2 regions of the Anaerotruncus massiliensis (ex Togo et al. 2026) genome follow, and region 2 is predicted to be linked to the other one. Evidence: riboswitches for the same ligand, from Rfam matches in the RefSeq annotation. Region 2 holds a riboswitch; the other holds the start of a gene.
What was found. A riboswitch is a leader RNA that binds a small molecule or an ion and turns the genes downstream of it on or off. The one in region 2 is predicted to bind cyclic di-GMP.
Positions count from the first base shown of each region.

Region 1: linked by a shared signal. The riboswitch ahead of RCI06_RS00915 (hypothetical protein) and the one ahead of RCI06_RS08705 (hypothetical protein) in region 2 are both predicted to bind cyclic di-GMP.

Region 1 covers NZ_JAPJQF010000001.1:199,869-208,643, reverse strand. The annotation lists gene RCI06_RS00935 (5'-nucleotidase C-terminal domain-containing protein) at 1-686, shown strand, start outside; gene RCI06_RS00930 (response regulator) at 689-3,310, shown strand; gene RCI06_RS00925 (GntR family transcriptional regulator) at 3,366-4,817, shown strand; gene RCI06_RS00920 (putative ABC transporter permease) at 5,115-5,645, opposite strand; cyclic di-GMP riboswitch class I at 5,894-5,976, shown strand; gene RCI06_RS00915 (hypothetical protein) at 6,087-8,775, shown strand, end outside.
Region 2 covers NZ_JAPJQF010000024.1:3,049-11,823, reverse strand. The annotation lists gene RCI06_RS08705 (hypothetical protein) at 1-3,244, opposite strand, end outside; cyclic di-GMP riboswitch class I at 3,403-3,484, opposite strand; gene RCI06_RS08700 (Na/Pi cotransporter family protein) at 3,646-5,286, opposite strand; gene era (GTPase Era) at 5,627-6,532, opposite strand; gene RCI06_RS08690 (diacylglycerol kinase family protein) at 6,613-7,092, opposite strand; gene ybeY (rRNA maturation RNase YbeY) at 7,082-7,594, opposite strand; gene RCI06_RS08680 (PhoH family protein) at 7,591-8,559, opposite strand; gene RCI06_RS08675 (sporulation protein YqfD) at 8,712-8,775, opposite strand, start outside.

The sequences.
Region 1 (8,775 bases), on a different contig from region 2:
CCGAGGCGGTGGACTACGACCAGTCGGTGGTGGGCAGCGTGGCGGAGGACCTGCTCTATGAAAACTACAACACCCGCCTGGAGGAGACGGCCATCGGAAACCTGATGGCGGACGCCGTGGCGGAGTACACGGAGGCGGACATCGCCGTGGTCAACGGCGGCGGCATCCGCGCCAGCCTCTATCAGGGCGACGTGCTGGGCGCGGACCTGGCCGCGGTCTGCCCCTACGCCAACACCATCGTCCTGGTGGAGGCCCGGGGCAGCGTTATCCTGGAGATGCTGAAAAACGGCATCTCCATGACCGCGCGGGACGAGGTGCCCGGCGGCCGCTTCCTCCAGGTGTCGGGGCTGCGTTACGCCTATACGCCGCAGGACGGCGGTACGCCCGCCGAGCTGCTGTCCGCGACCCTGCCGGACGGGACGCCCCTGGACCCGGACGGGCGCTATCGGCTGGCCATAAACAACTATATGGCGGGCTCTAGCGGATATTTGGACAACAACGGGGACGGCTACACGATGCTGAACCTCTTCAGCGCCGACACGCCTGCCGCAGAAGACGTCACGCTGCTGGACGACACGGGCGCGACCTATGCCGATGCGGCGCGGGCCTATTTCTACAACCACCGGGACGAGCCCATCTCCGCCAGGCTGGAGGGCCGCATCACCGTTGTGGGGAGGGAAGGATGACCATGGAGGACCTGCAGCCGCATGAGCGGAGGAAAAGGCCCAGTTTTACGGCCCTGTTTCTCGTCTCGATCATCCTCGCCTGTACCATATGCTTTTTGGGCATGATCCATTTCTCCAACACGGTCTCCCGGCAGGCCGCCATGGAAATGAGTACGCTCTATCTGCGGGAGCTGACCTCCCAGACCGTCGGCCACTTCCAGACCAGCCTGCGCGCCCAGTTCGCCCAGCTGCGCACCGCGGTGAATGCACTCTCCGACGAGGACCTGGAGGATCAGCAGGCGCTGTCGGGCTTCCTCAGACAGGTGCAGGAGTACAACAATTTCACCTTTTTGGCCTTTTTGGACGACCACGGGGAGTACCACAGCGTGGAGGGCGCCTTTCCGGCGGCCTCCAAGATCAGCTCCCTTGGCAGACTGCTGGAGGGGGAGGAGACGTTCGTCTCCTACAACGAGACAATTCTGGGGGACGATATACTACTGCTGGGCGCCACCATCCGGCCCCAGGCCTACGGAGACCGGACGTTCATCGCGGTGCTGGCGGGGCTGGATACCGTGGCATTGAACCAACAGCTGTCCCTGGAGAAGGAGGACACCCGGACCTACTCCAGCATCGTGGCGCCCAACGGGAACTACATCATTAACAACAGCTGGTACAGCGCCGACGTGCCCAAGGGCACCAACATCTTCTCCACCCTGGAGCAGTACGCGGCCTTTGACGGCGGGTACTCCCTGGAGCAGCTTCAGGCGGATTTCCGCTTCGGCGGTGCGGGGATCGCCGCCCTCTCTCTGGACGGCGGGGACTGGTATCTGCACTACGCCCCCGTACCGGAGACGGACTGGTTTATACTCACGATCGCGCCCTATGAGCTGGTGGACACCACGGTGCGCAACCTGACCTTCCGACTCAACCGGAACGCGGTCATCGTGCTGGTGATTATCCTCGCCATTTTGTCGGCGGTCTTCTTCTATTACTACGCAACCATGCGCAGAAGCGAGCGGGCCCTGCTGCGCGCGAACACGGAGGCGGAGGCTGCGCGCAGGCGGGCGGAGGCAGCAAACCTGGCGAAGAGCGAATTTTTAAGCCGCATGAGCCATGAGATCCGCACGCCCATGAACGGCATCATCGGCATGAGCGCCATCGCCGCGCAGAACATCGGCAACGACGCCAAGGTGGCCGATTGCCTGAAGAAGGTCACCCTCTCCTCCAACCACCTGCTGGCCCTGATCAACGACGTGCTGGATATGTCCAAGATCGAGAGCGGCAAGGTGGAGCTGCGCAAGGCACGGTTCGACTTCCGCTCCTTCCTGGAGAGCCTGGGCAACCTCTACTACACCCAGGCCAGAGACAGGGGCATCCACTGCGAGACCACCCTGCTCGGCGACGTGGACGAGGCCCTGGTGGGGGACTCCCTGCGCCTCAATCAGATTCTCGCCAACCTGCTTTCCAACGCGCTGAAATTTACTCCGGCCGGCGGCTTCATCCGCCTGCGGGTCTCCCGGCTGGACGGGCTGGGGGATAAGGACACCCTCTGGCTGCGGTTCGTGGTGCAGGACACGGGCTGCGGCATTGCGGCGGAGAACTTTGATAAGATCTTCCAGTCCTTTGAACAGGAAAACGCCGACGTGACCCACAAGTACGGAGGCACCGGCCTGGGGCTGGCCATCGTCAAGCGATTCTCCGAGCTGATGGGCGGCAGCGTCCGGGTGGACAGCACCCCGGGCGAGGGCAGCGCCTTCACCGTGGAGCTGCCCTTCGGCCGGGTGAAGGAACGCAGGGAACCGATCCGGTACGAGGACCTCCGCGCCCTGGTTGTGGATGACGACCCGGACGCCCGTGAGCACATCACGCTGGTGCTCGGCAAGATGGGGGTGCGCTCGGAGTCGGTGAGCGGCGGACTCCAGGCCGTCGCCCGCGTGGAGCAGGCCCACAGCCGGGGCGAGGACTTCGACGTCTGCTTTTTGGACTGGAGGATGCCGGGTATGGACGGGCTGGAGACGGCCCGCCGCATCCGCGCCGCCGTGGGCGGCGAGACCGCTATCGTCATAATTACCGCCAACGACGCCTCGGACATCGCCCAGGCGGCGGAGGGGCTGGGCGCTGCGGGCATCGTCACCAAGCCGATTTTCGAGAGCAGCCTGGCCGATGCGCTGGCCGGCCTCAGCCAGGACCGCGAGCAGCCCAGCCCGGGCGGCGGTTATGCAGACTGCGATTTCCATGGAAAGCACATCCTTCTGGTGGAGGACAATGAGATCAACCTGGAGATTGCGACGGAGCTGATCGGGATGACGGGAGCCTCTGTGGATACCGCCATGGACGGCGTGGAGGCGGTGGAACGGTTCAAGACCTCCGGCCCAGGGCAATACGACCTCATCCTGATGGACATCCAAATGCCCCATATGGACGGCTACGAAGCCACCCGCCGCATCCGGGCGCTTCAGCGCCCCGATGCGCGCAGCGTCCCCATCTTCGCCATGACGGCCAACGCCTTTGCCGAGGACGCGGATAAGAGCCGGGAGGCCGGGATGGACGCCCACATCTCCAAGCCGTTTGACATCAAGGCGCTCTATGCACAGATGAACCGGTTTATGTTCGGCCGGGAAACAGATGCGGGGGCGGAAAAATGAAAAACGTGTTATAATAGAATGGTTGAATCTGACTTGGAGGTTTTTTCATTTGCAAGTGAGCGACAAGTTGATCTGCGGATCGGTCTATGATTATTTGAGCACCCGCATTATGACGGGTCTGCTTTCTGATGGTGAAAAGCTGCCCTCAATCCTGGAGCTCTCCGACGCCTTTCACTTGGCCCCGGAGACCATTCGGGCCGCTCTTTTAATACTGGCGGAGGATGGCTATATCCGTATGGAGGCAAAACAGGGCAGTTGGGTCACCTACCAGGCGGACCGAGCCGCGCGTGAGGAGGCTGTGGCGCGCTACTACGCACAGCGGTGTGACGGGATCCAGGATCTGCGCCGCTCCGCGCCCTATCTGCTGGAGCCGCTTCTGACTCACGCGCTGCGGGAGATGGACGACAGCTGCCGGACTCGCCTGCGGGAGAACTGGGAGGCGGGGCGGAAGGATCAGATTATTTCACCCGCCATTCGGCTCTGCGCTCTGCTCCTGTCCGTTTTGAACAACTCTCTCATCCTGAATCTATTCTGGGAGGTGGACCGCTATCTCCGCTTCTCATGCCTCTCCGTTTCAGACGCCTATGATGCTGTTGCGTCCGCAATGTTTCAAAACGACCGGGATAATGAGGCCGGCCGGTCAGATAAGGTTTTGTATGACGCCGGCGGCACGATCCGCCAGATTATCGGCATCTGCCACGAGGCCCGGGGGCGTTACCCGGCGGAGGAGCAGGTCCCGTTCCACTGGACGATCTACCGGCAGCGGCGCCAGCTCTGCTATACGCTGGCGGCCCGGATCATCCGGAAAATTCCGGCGGGAGTCTATCCCATTGGGAGCTACCTGCCGCCGCTGCCGAAGATGGCGGAGGAGTTGGACGTCTCTGTACGCACCCTGCGCCGTACGCTCAGTATTTTAAGCAGCCTTGGCGTGACCCGCTCCTTCCATGGCAAAGGGACGCTGGTGTGTATGGAGGCGGAGGATATTGAATTTTCCCGCCCGGAGATCAAAGAGGGACTGCGGTATTACTGGGAGAGCCTGCAGTTTTTATCCTTGACGGCCGGACCGGTCTCGCTGCATATGCTGCGGACGATGCCGGAAGCGGACAGCGACAGCTTGACGGCGCAGTTCAATGAGATGTGTGAAAGGGACCGCTGCCACCGCTGCTTTGATATTGTTCTGAATTTTATTGCGGAGCGGTGCCCGTTGGCCATGGTGCGGGAGTGCTATGGGGCGCTCCAGGAATTTCTGGCCTGGGGATACCCCTTTACTGTCCACCGGCTGCGGAATCACAGCCTGCAAAGCGAATATGCTCAGACCATCGGGCAGGCCGCGGACTGCCTGACACACCGGGACTGGGAGGGATTTTCCGGAAAGTTCGGCGCCCTGATGGCCCGTGAGGCACGCCTTGCGGAAATGATCCTGACCGATTACTGCAAGCAGTCCCCATCTGGAGATGGTGAAAATATCTCGCCGGAAATTACCGATACGATAGAGGTGCACCCATGAAATAAATGCTGATCCGCCGGACCCGGCGCTTACTATGGCGGCTCCCTGCCTGGCGGCGGAGGCGGAGCAGGTGATCAGCTGCCAGAATTCCATCACCGCACGGTCCGGCGTCAAGCGGCTGTTCCTCAGACAAAGGCGCCCAGGAGAGTTCTTTGCCGTCGGTCTGCGAAACATCAAAGACCGAAACGACCATATTGATACATTCGGGAGAGCGTACGGTTCGCATCCGGTACGTTTCATATGGCTCTTTTTTGTTTGCGCCGGCCGCGTCCCTCACTGCGCCTTCCGGAATCCGCCTCAAAAGAAGGTCACGGCGGCGTCCAAAAGCATCAGCCCCGCGAGGGAACCGCTCAGGAGGGCGAGGGCTCTGCCGGGCAGCCTGCGCGCCGCTCGCTCCAGCAACGGCTGGAGAAGGTGGAGGATAACGAGGCCGCCGAGCCCAAACCGGACGCTCGGATTGAGCGCGATCCGCCCCTGAAAATTCAGCGGGTACGCGCGGTAGTCCCACATCCAGCCGCCCGTCGTGAATTCCATGACGTAGCTGCCGATGAGCTCGATCACCGTCGCGATGGCCCCGGCCGACGCGAAGACGAGCAGGGGCGTGACCGGAAGCTTCCCGATGCGGATGTCGCGGTCCCGCAGCCTTCGCAGGGAGAGGACCAGCACCAGGGCGCCCACCCCGTAGATCGGGCAGTAGGGCCCGAAGAGGACGCCCCGGTTGGAGAAGCCCCACCGGTATACGACGACCTCGAGAAATACCTCGTACAGCCATCCGAGGACGGAATATGACAGGAAGCAGAGAAAATACCGTTCGGCTTTGACCAGCATCCCGGCCCTCCTTTTTTGCGTGCTCCCGCCCCTCCCTGCGGGCGGGGCGGGAGCACGGAAAGATAATCCCATTATGACAGATTCCGGGCGGGAAGGGAAGCCGCGGCGGAAATTTTCCCAATTGGGGCCCGGCGGACGATTTGGGAGATCTTTCATAAAAAACCGCGTTGACATTCCGCAAAATAAGGTATATATTTATAAGTAACACAGAATTTGTCAGTTTAAAATATCAAGAAGATTTGTGACAATTCCATATTGGGCAAACCTGCCTAAAGGCGGGGACGCAAAGCTATAGGGTCTAATGCGTAAGCGATGACAGCCAGTTGCAGCACATCTGCTCCCGGAGCCCGGGGGCGTTGCTTATGTATGACTGCGCATTTTATCATTGAAAAATGAGGTGCGTATTTTTTTTGCAGTATTTTATTAGAGAGGGTAGTTTGTATGAAAACCAAGATGAAAGGGATTCTGGCGCTTCTTACGGCAGTCGTTCTGCTGTGGGGAGGCAGCCTCCCCCTGTTCGCCGCGGACGGGCAGCCCGGGGAAGAGCCGCGTGAAACCGTGGAGGCGGACCCGGTCCCCGACCCGGAGCCCCCTACCACGGAAGTCCCGGAGACGGGCGGCGCGGAAGAACCCGGCGAACCGGAAACGGATGAAGAGGACCCGCCCGCCGAACTCCCGGGAGATGCGGATTCCGGGGACGGCGGGGAAGAGACGCCGGGAGACGGCGGGCCCGCCGACTCGGTGACGGACCCGGAAGTCCCGGACGAAAGCGGGCGGACGGACCCGCCGGAGGAAACTCCCGGGGACGAGCTCCCCGAAGAGGAACAGCCGGGGGATGAGGACGGACTGGAGCCCGTGGAGGAGGAAGCCGCGGTCGCCGCGCTTTCCGAGGAGGCCGGTCCCGTCCCGGAAATTGACGGGAACCGCGTCTACGCCAACGGGGCCGCCATCACCATCCGCAAGGAGGACGGCGTGTGCTACATCTTCTACGGGACGGACGGGAAGCTGGAGCTTCCCTCTCCCGGAGGCAAAACCGTCTTCGGGGGCGGCAAGAACCGCGACGTCGACGGGGACACCAGCGTCACGCTGGACGGCGTTCCGGTGAGCGCCGTCTATGGCGGCGGTTATTCGGACGGCAGCCATTCCGCCGACGTGAGCGGCGACGCAAATATCGATACCTCCGGGAACATCATCGTGAAGACATACGGCGGCGGCTACGCGGAGGCCAAAAACGGCGACGCCAGCGCCCGTGTCCTGGGGACGGCGCGCACCGAGAACCGGGCCCGCGGCCCCCTACCGGAGGAGGGCTTCACGAAAGACGGCCATAGCGTCTATGGAGGCGGCTACGCCTATTCCAACAGCAGGAACCGTGCGGACGCCTCGGTCGGCGCCGTCTCCCTGAAGGTCCTGGAGGGGGGCGCGACCCACTTCGTTCGCGGAGGCGGCTACGCGACCGCGACGTCGGGCGGGGCGGCGGTGGCCGACGTGAACGGCCCCATCAGCATGCACCTCACCGGCCTTGACGTGCGGGAGGTCTACAGCGGCGGTTACGCCGACGGAGCATTCGCCTCCGCGACGGCGGAAAGCATCGACTGCACGGTCGGGACCTCCGAGATGATGAACTACGAATGCGGGCAGGCCAGAGAGGGGGACGCCTCCGTATCGGGGACGGCCCGGACGCTGATCAAGGACTGCCCCAATCTTTATGGTTATGTACTTGGCGGCGGCGAAGCCGGCCGCGGGGGCAATGCCTCGATCGGCCGGGTGGAGCTGACCGTTTCGGGCTCGCAGGCCCCGGTTAGTAAGGATATATTTGGCCGTATTGTCGCGGGGGTGTTTTACGGCGGCGGAACGGCCTCGGGGGCGGATTCCGACGCGTCGGTGGGGAGCGTGACCATGCTCCTGGAGGACTGCCTGATTCCGGGCGGCATCTATGGCGGGGGCGATGCGGGCGACGGAGCGGCCGCGGCCGTCGGTTCCGTCGAGCTGACCCTGGACCGCGTGAAGGGAGACCATAATCTCACGGATTACCCGGAGAATGAATATTTCTGCACCGTGATCGGCGGGACCGACAGCACGGGCGGCGACGCCTCGGTGACGGACCGCTGCGACATCACCGTTTCGGACAGCGAGGTTGAAATGATCCTCGGCGGAAACCTGCAGGAAGACATACCTGTCCCGTCGGGGACCGGAAGCGCGTCGCTGACCCTGTATGAAGGAAACAGCCAGATCGTCGGCGTGGCGCATTTCGATACGATCCGCTTGACCGACCGGCTCGACCTGAAGGGCTTTTTCACAAAGACGGGAGCCGACGACGACGCGGTCTCCCTCGAACTTCTCGGAAGCGGCTGGAACGAGGGGGCCGTCGCCGTCTCCTATGAGGCGGACGACAATGAAACGGTTCCCGCGGGGTGGTTTGCCGGCAGCGGATTCGACCTCGGCTTTTCCCGGGAGGGAAACCTGGCCGCCTGGACGATCGGGAACCTCGCCTCGGGGGATGTGATCATCGACTCGGAGATCGCCGACGGCGCGCCGAAGACGGAGCTGCCGCAGGAGCAGGCTTCCCACATCGCCTCGAGTGTCCTGACCGATAGGGAGCAGGAGCAGGTCCAGAACGGCACGACGGTGAAGATTTACCCCAAGGTGGAAAAGACCGCGCTGGCCCCCGGCGTGGAGGCGGAACTCGCGGGCAGCCTCCAGGGGGAGACGATCGGCGCGAGCCTCGACATCCAGCTCTTCAAAAAGGTCGGCAACGCGGCCCCGCAGGCCGTCCCGGAAACCACCGCGCCGATCCCGCTCGTTATCGAGCTTCCGGAGGACCTGCTCCCGCAGGCGGGCTATGAGCGTGCGTTCACGGTCATCCGCGCGCATGAGCAGCCGGACGGAAGCCTTTCCTACACGCGGCTTCCGGATACGGACAACGACCCGAAAACCGTCACCGTCCTGACCGACCGCTTTTCCCTCTATGTGCTGGCCTACACCGAATCGGAGGAGTCCCGCCCGTCCGGCGGCTCCGGGCATCATTCGTCCGGCTCCGGCTCCGGCTCGGCGGAATCCATCTGGCCGTCCGTCGAGCGGCTGATCCGGTCCGCGCCCGAGGGGCAGACGGTGCGGGCCAACGCGCGGTCGG
Region 2 (8,775 bases):
TGGCATACCGATCCGTAACGCTCTTCGGGATGGGGAGCTTGAAGGTGACCGGCTGTCCGCTCAGGGAATCGATGGCGCCCTTCGCCTTGACATCATTTCCATCTTTAATGAGCCAGACGGGCTGCACCTCGAACTTAATCTCGGTGACCACCGCGGTCGTGGTTCCGTCGTCGTTGGTGACCTCCTGTACGGCGATATCGTGGATCTCCGTCTCGAGGGAAACATGGATTTCGGTGGTATTATGGGCAAGCGCCGCCTCGGTCGCCTCCGCGGGCAGGTTCCCCTTCACCGCTTCGGCCAAATTCTCCGGCGGTTCTTTCGCCGCCGGGTTGCCGGTGGCGGTCAGTTCGTCCTTCGCGTCGTCAAACGCCTGCTTTTCAGCAGTCGTCGCGTCCGCCGGGACGGTCGCCTTGACCTCCGGAACGCTCGGCGCGGGCGCCACTGTGAAGGCGATGTCGTAGCTCATCCGCAGCGCGTCCACCTGTTTTTTCAGGTCGGGATTCTTCGCAAGATAGTCCGCCAGCTTGCCGGCGTCGAGCTTATCCAGCATGGCGCTGGCCCCTCCGATCGCCGTCTTGAAAGCCGCGCCCTTGTCACTCAAGATGATCGCCTTGATGTCGTCCTCGGTGACGTCGGCCAAAGTCGTGGTGGAATCGTCACCCAGCGCCGCTTTCAGGGCGTCGTTGCCGGCCTTGATCGCCGCCGCGACCACCTCGGCGATCTCCTCGTCGGTATTAATGAATTCGGGAACGACTGGCCATTGAGCCGCATCCTCGATGATGCCGGTTTTGTCGCGGTAAACATAGAAGACCTGTTTTGCGGTGCCAAGTTCATTTTTGGTCAGGATTTCACCGCCGGGGCCTTTCAGGTTCGCCAGATGGATGGTGAACTTGGAGAAATCCTCGAATTTACCGTTTTGGTTGGTCGGGTCTTGCAGACAGATCAGACCCGCATACCCGGGATTCGTCGTATCTGTCTCGTTGTATGTGGTATTGTTCATGTTGAAGGTGGCGCGGGGGCTTGCACCGTCTGCATTCGGATAGTTGCTCAGTCGGAACGCGTTGCCGGAATAGGCAAACGTGTTTCCGCTGACGTCATAGCTGCCGCCGTCTGCCACCTTATAGATGTTGATCGAGTTATGGGTGCAGTCGCCCTTCGCGAAGGTGTTGTTGGCGATCTTGCTTCCGCTGGCGAGTGGAATGGACTGGCTGCACTCGATGCCGTTATAGACCTTTCCGCCATTGGCGTCGAAGGCGTTTCCGGTGATCGTGACGACGCCCGACGCGGCAATATTGATGTAATCGTAATAAATGCCGTCCTGGCCGTCCGCTGTTTTCGCATCTACCCCTCTGATGGTATTGCCGGTAAAGGTGAACGTCCCGTCGCAGGTGACCTTGATCAGGTGGTTCGCACCATTTCTCCCTTCCTTAGGAACGATTCCGGTACCCGTAAACACGGTATTTTTGATGGTTACGCCGCCGGCGCTGACCACCATTGTACCGGTAAATTCCTTGCCGTTGCCGTCGATGGTGACCGCCTTATCCACAGTAACGGAGTCCTCCGCGACGTTCTCCAGAAGCTTGATCACGTCGCCGTTCTTGGCGGCTGTGATCGCCGCGGCAAGGCTCGGATAGCCGACGTTGCCAATCTGCGCGACCAGTTCGCCAGTGAGCTGATTGTCCTTCACGGCGCTCGGCGTAATCTTCGCCGTAATCCCGTTCATGCCGGTGATCTCGGCCCCGCCGTTCGTGCCGGCCCTGAGCGTTTCCACCGTGCCGCCGGAAACCGTGACATCCGACTGAGCGAATGTTCCCGTTACGCTGGCATCGCCCGATTCGCCGCCGGCATACATATTTTTAACCGTTCCGCCGGTCACGTTCAGCTTGATGGCGTCCATGCCGCCGCGGTTGACGCCCTGTAAAACCTTGATATTGGCGCTGCCCGAAACGTTCACGGTCCCGCTTCCGGTATAGCCGTTGGAACCGCCCGCGGTGACATAGGCTCCCGACATATCGCCGCCAGAGATGTTCAGCGTCGCCGTACCGGTACTGCTGATCCCTTCGCCGCCGCCGAATACGAGCAAATAATCGTTACCACCTTCAATGGTAACCACCGCTTCATCGACCCGGCAAGGGGAGTCCTTGGCATCACCGCTATACCATGCGTTTGTATAGGAACAGTCGTCGCTGCAGCCATTTGTCATTGAGGATGCGCCGCCGCCCGCGACCTGTCCGGGGACCGCCCCGCCTGAGATCGTAATCGTCGCTTTGGTGACGTGACTCTTATGCAAGCCTCCTCCAAACAGGGAGTTGAGCCGTCCGCCGATCATTATGATACTGGTCGTGCACGAGGTATCGCTATTGTGGTATCCACCGAACACGTTGGTATTTGCCGGGACATCCTTTTCGCCGCCGTCCCAAGTAATCTTCGCGCCCATTCCGTCAGCGCCGGTCTCCGTGATGGTGATCGGCGTCCCGTTCGCAAAGAAGAAGGGAGCCTTCTTTGTACCAAATTCCTCATAGTATTCCGGCCCGCCGCTGGCGTTATCCAAATCAAGCGTGTTCATCTGTCCGAGCATGGCAATAAAACCGGCAAAGTCAGCCAGTTTTCCGGTCAGTTCCTCCGGGATCTCCGCTTTTTCCTCGTCGGTCAGCGCGTTGTACGCCTCCTGTGCGGCGGCGTAATTCTCCTTGGCTTCCTCCAGGTACGCCGAATACGCCTCATTATAGGCGTCGTTGTATCCCTCGTCGTCCTCGGGAAGATCGACCGCCGGCTCATAGTTGGCGACTGTGTCGGTATCCGGGAGCGCCTCGATCATGTCGATGACCGCCTGGACCGCCTCCGAGGGCTTCTCCTCGGGCTCCGTGTAGAACGGGCAGCCCTCCTTATGTACCTCGCCCTCGGCGGCGCCGCAGGTGCATTCCCCGGAGCTTGAGTCCTTGGAGCTTTCATCCTCGGAGCTCGTGTCCTTGGAACTTGCGTCCTCGGAGCTCGAACCCTCGGAGCTTACATCCTCGGAACTTGGGCCCTTGGAGCCTTCATCCTCGGAGCTCGCGCCTGTGGAGCTCTCGTCCACGGACGGCTCTTCTTCCGTCTTCACAGGACTGATCGTATCGGATACATCCGATACGCCGTCACCGGTGACGGGCTGGTCGTCGTTCGCAAGGCTGACAACGCCGCTCATCGTGAGGATGAGCATGGCCGCAAGCAACATCGTCAGCAAGCGAATCCAGTTCTTTTTCATGATATGCCCTCCTAGAAAAATATCTTTGTCCGAATCGGATCTGTCCGGAATTTCTTTGGGCCGCGGCCGGGGGAGACGGTGTGACCGTTTTTTTCTCCCTATAAAAGAATACGACCGCCTCGACGGCAGTCGTACAGAAAGCCCCCCTAGGGAGGCTGTGCGGCAACCGGCTGTCATACCCTACGGTTTAGACCCATGGCTTTGCATCACTATCTTTCAATAGTTTTGCCAAATATTCATTTTTTGTTACCCATACTATAACATATAGTATGACCTTTGTACAGTTATTTTTTTGAAATTTGGTGGAAATACTTGCAAATTGCCTCCTTTTTTGTGGTTTAAAACATAAAAAACCGGCTTTCCGCGCGCATACGCGGAAAGCCGGACGGATGGAACGCCTCTCAGCGCGGAAAACCGGCCGAGGCGAGCTCCTGCCCAATGTTGAGGATGTGGTCGCCGATCCGCTCGAAATCGGTCAGCATCTCGGAATAGAGGATGCACGCCTCGTCCGAGCAGACCCCCTCGTGCATCCGCCGAATCTGGTTCTGCCGGAACGCGAGGGTCATGTCGTCCATCTTCTGCTCAAAGGCGGAAATTTCGGACAGGCGTTCGACGGAAACGCCGTCCAGCTCTCGAAGCAGGCCGATGGCGCGCAGGCTCACCTCTCTCATCTGTGCGATCTCGCCCCGCGCCTGCTCGGAAAAGGAAATCCGCTTTTCCTCCAGCAGCTTCGTGTACTCGCAGATGTTGACGGCGTGGTCGCCGATCCGCTCGAGGTTGCCGCTGATCTTGAAAAAGGCGCTGATCGTCATCGAGTCCCGCTCGTTTGCCTCGTAAACGATGATGCGCGAGATGTACTTTGATATTTCCTTATTGAGGTAGTCGATGTATTCCTCGGTGCGTTCGACCTCCGCCAACCGGCGGGAATCGCCGTCCAGCACGGCGAGGAAGCTCTGCTCCACGTTGCCGCGGGCCATGTCGGCCATCCGTCCGAGCTCCCGCCAGACGCCGTTGATCGCAATGGCGGAGTTGCCCATCTGGTATTCCGGCGACGCCTCCACCGGCTTGATGTAGAGCAGCTTTTGCAGCGCGGCGTCCTCCGAGACGTGCTCGGGCAGGATGCGCACCGCGAGCTTCGCGAGCCAGGTGCCCAGCGGGAGCAGGAGCAGGGTGGTGGCAACGTTGAAGAGGGTGTGCATGTTGGCGATCTGGGCCGCCGGGCTGCCGGGGGTCAGCGCCTCGATAAACTGCGTGAGCGGGAACGTCATGCAGACCACGGTGAAGATGCCCGTCCCGATCAGGTTGAAGAGCAGGTGGATGACGGTGGTGCGCTTCGCGTTGCGCCCGGTGCCGATCGAGGCCAGCACCGCGGTGATGCAGGTGCCGATGTTCTGGCCGAAGAGGACGTAAACCGCGCTCGGCAGGCCGATGAGCCCGCTGTCCGCCAGCGCCTGGAGGATCCCCACCGACGCTGAGGAGGATTGGATGACGGCGGTGAAAAGCGCCCCGGCCAGGATCCCCAGCAGCGGGTTGCCAAAGCGGGTCATGAGGCTGACGAACGCCTCCGAATCCCGCAGCGGCATCATGGAGGAGCTCATCATCTCCATCCCGATGAAGAGGATGCCCAGCCCCGCGACGATCTGCCCGTAGTGGTGAAAGACCGCCCGCTTCATGAACACGACCAGCGTCACGCCGCAGAAGGCGAAGAGCGGGGCCAGCGCGCCCACGTCGAGCGCGATGAGCTGGCCGGTGATGGTGGTGCCGACGTTCGCCCCCATGATGATCCATACGGCCTGCCGCAGGGTCATCATGCCCGAATTGACAAAGCCCACGACCATGACGGTGGTCGCGGAGGAGGACTGGATCACCGCCGTGATGCCCGCGCCGACCGCGACCCCCAGCAGGCGGTTGCTCGTCAACCGCTCCAAAATCCGCTTCATGCGGTTGCCCGCCGCCGCCTCGAGCCCCGAGCTCATCATCTGCATCCCGTATAAAAACAGCGCCAGGCCTCCCAGAAGCCCCAGGATATCCGCCACCTTCACGCGCGGCACGCTCCTTCTCTCTTTACTTCCTTCCCGAATCCGCCGGCAGGGCGGGGATGAAACATTCCAAAGGCATGGCGCGCGTCCGGCGCCGGACGCGGGTCATGCCTCTTTAGTCCCGGTATCCGGGCGGATGCTCCGGACGGCGCAGCTGCTTCCATGCGGAACGTCCCCCCCTTTTCACCGCGATTTGCAACCCATTATAAAAGATCGCGCCGGGGAGCACAAGGGTTCCGCCGCAAATTTTACGCAGATTTTACACGGCGGCGAAAGAGGCCCCGCGGGGACGGTTGTCCGTCCCCGCGGGGCCTCCTGTTCGTTTTTCAAACCGACGCGCGGCTCAGTTGTAGCCGAGCGACCGGATGACGTTCTCCCGGTTGCGCCAGTCCTCGCGCACCTTGACCCAGCATTTGAGGTTGACCCGGCAGCCGAGGAACCGTTCGATGTCCTGCCGCGCCTGGGTGGCGATCCGCTTGAGCATCTCGCCGCCCTTACCGATGATCATCCCCTTGTGGCTCTCCCGCTCGCAGTAGATCTGCGCCTCGATGTCGACGAGGTCCTGTCCCTCCCGCTCCTTCATCGATTCCACCGACACGGCGGTGCCGTGCGGGATCTCGTCGCGCAGGTTGCGCAGGAGCTTTTCCCGCACGATCTCGGCCACGATCACCCGTTCGGGCTGGTCGGTCAGCGTGTCCGCGTCGAAGAAGAAGGGGGAGGGCGCGGCAAACGCCTCGAGCTCCCCGAGCACCGCGTCCACCCCGTCGCGGGTGAGCGCGGAGATCGGCACGACGGCGGAAAACTCGTACTCCTTTGTAAAGGCGAGGATGCGGGGCATCAGCTTCTCCTTGTTGGCGAGGGTGTCGATCTTGTTGACGACGAGGACCGCGGGAATCCGCTGCGCCCGGAAGGAGGCGATGAGGTCTCGCTCGGCGGGGGCGATCTCCCCCTGCGGCTCGACGACGAGCAGGGCGACGTCCACGTCCGCGACGCTGTCGCTGACCTGCTTCACCATGTATTCCGACAGCCGCGTGCGGGGCTTGTGGAGCCCCGGCGTGTCAATGAAGACAAACTGGGTCTCCCCCCTCGTCAGCACGCCGGTGATGCGGGTGCGGGTGGTCTGGGGCTTGTCCGAGACGATCGCCACCTTCTCCCCGATCAGGGCGTTGAGCAGGCTCGATTTTCCCACGTTGGGGCGTCCGACGATGGCGACGAACGCCGATTTGGTGCTGTATTCCGGTTCGGTCAAAATGCTTCTCCTCCCCGCCCCTGTGGGGCGCGTCCAGTTTTTCCGCCCTTTACGGCGCGGCGCAAAAATGCGCCGGCGGTCTACGCCGGCGTCTGTTTCTCCCCGCCGAACCCGAACACAAACCAGGCCGCGAGGGCAAGATAGATCACGAGCAGCACCTTCGGCTGCCAGTGCGCGAGCAGCGCGCGCCAGAGCGCGAGCAGCCCCTCCGGGCGCCAGAGCACGGCGAACCCGACCCCGACGCTCGCGAGCGCCATGACGAGCACCGCGCCGGCAGAAACGTCCTTGGCGAGCTTCGCGAGCGGATGCCTGCCGGGGCTGGCGAGGTCGACGGCCGCCTCGACGGCGGTGTTGAGCATCTCGGCGGCGAGCACGCCGCCGGCCGCGAGGGACAGCAGCCCGAAGCCCGCGGCCTCCACGCGCAGCGCCCCGGCCAGCCAGAACACGAAGAGCGCGGCGGCCAGGTGGATGCGGAAGTTGCGCTCGTGCAAAACGCAGTGGCGCACGCCGCAGCCCGCCCAGCGAAAGCTGCGGGCGAGGGCGGCGAGCTTAGATTTCATCTTCGGTCAGCACATAGCTGCCGTCCCGCTGCAATCCGAGGCTCGAGAGCACGCTCTCCTCCTTCTCGCGCATCCGCACCATCTCGAGCCCGCCCGACTCGTGGTCGTAGCCGAGCAGGTGGAGCATCGAATGCACGGTCAGAAAGCCGATCTCCCGCTGGAGGGAGTGGCCGTAGATACGGGCCTGTTCGACGGCCTTTTCGATCGAGATGACGATATCGCCGAGCTGGAGCGCGCCCGTCTCGAGGTTGCGGTCGTAGACGCCGTCCTGCCCGAGCGGGAAGGAGAGCACGTCGGTGGCCGTGTCCTTTTGGCGGAACTCGTTGTTGAGCTGGCGGATCTGTTCGTTGTTCACGAAGCTGACGCTGACCTCCGCGCTGTCGCCGAACTGCTCGGCGGCGAGCACCGCGTGGCAACAGCGGCGGATGAGCAGCCGGATGCCGCTGGGGATCTTCACGTCCTTCTGGCGGTTGGTGATGAGCACCTTGATACTTTCGGTCATCTGTTGCGTTTACCCTCCTCGTAATACCGCTCGTACGCCTTGATGATCGCCTGTACCAGGCGGTGGCGCACGACGTCTTTCTCGGTGAAATGAAGGATGGCGATGTCATCCACGTTCTTCAGCACCTTGACCGCTTCCAGAAGGCCCGAACGCCTGGCGTCCGGCAGGTCGATCTGGGTCACGTCCCCGGTGATGATGGCTTTGGAATTGAACCCCAGCCGGGTGAGGAACATCTTCATCTGCTCGGGCGTGGTGTTCTGGGCCTCGTCGAGGATGATGAAGCTGTCGTCGAGGGTGCGCCCGCGCATGTAGGCGAGCGGGGCGACCTCGATGTTCTGGCGCTCGACGTATTTCTGGTAGTTCTCGGCGCCGAGCATATCAAAAAGCGCGTCGTAAAGCGGACGCAGGTAGGGGTCGACCTTGTTCTGGAGGTCGCCCGGCAGAAAGCCGAGCTTCTCCCCCGCCTCGACGGCGGGGCGCGTCAGGATGATGCGGTTGATCTCGTGCGCACGGAAGGCGCGCACCGCCATGGCCACGGCGAGGTAGGTCTTGCCGGTGCCGGCGGGGCCGACGCCGATGGTGATCGTGTTGTCGCGGATCGCCTCGACGTACCGCTTCTGCCCGAGGGTCTTGGCCTTGATCGGCTTGCCCGTCGTGGTGATGCACACCACGTCGTCCGCGAGCGCCGCGACCTTGTCCTCGCGCCCCTCGCTGACCATCGCCATGACATAGCGGATGTTCTGTTCGGTGAGCGACTCCCCCTTGTTGATGAGGGAGAGCAGCCCGGTGATGGCGCGTACCGCCAGGGAGACGCCCTCCTCGTCGCCGAACACCTTGATTTCGGTGCCGCGGCAGGTCACCGTGACGCTGTATTCCTGCTCGATGAGCCTGACGTTCTCATCGAAGCTCCCGAACAGCGCCAGCGCGTGCTCCATCCGGTCGATATTCACCAGTTGTTCGATCATTCGTTTTTTTCCATCCTTTTTCTATTGGAAATCCCCAAAATCATCCACGATTTAGTATAGCAAATCTTCACGCAAATAACAAGCAGTTTCCACAGTTCTTTATGAATATTTTGTGAAACTTTCCCAGTTTCTTTGGAAACGCGCCAAAATCCCTAGTAGCCTCCCTCGCGCAGAGCCTTTTCCCCCTGTCCTGTGCGGTCGAACACCGGGATTTCC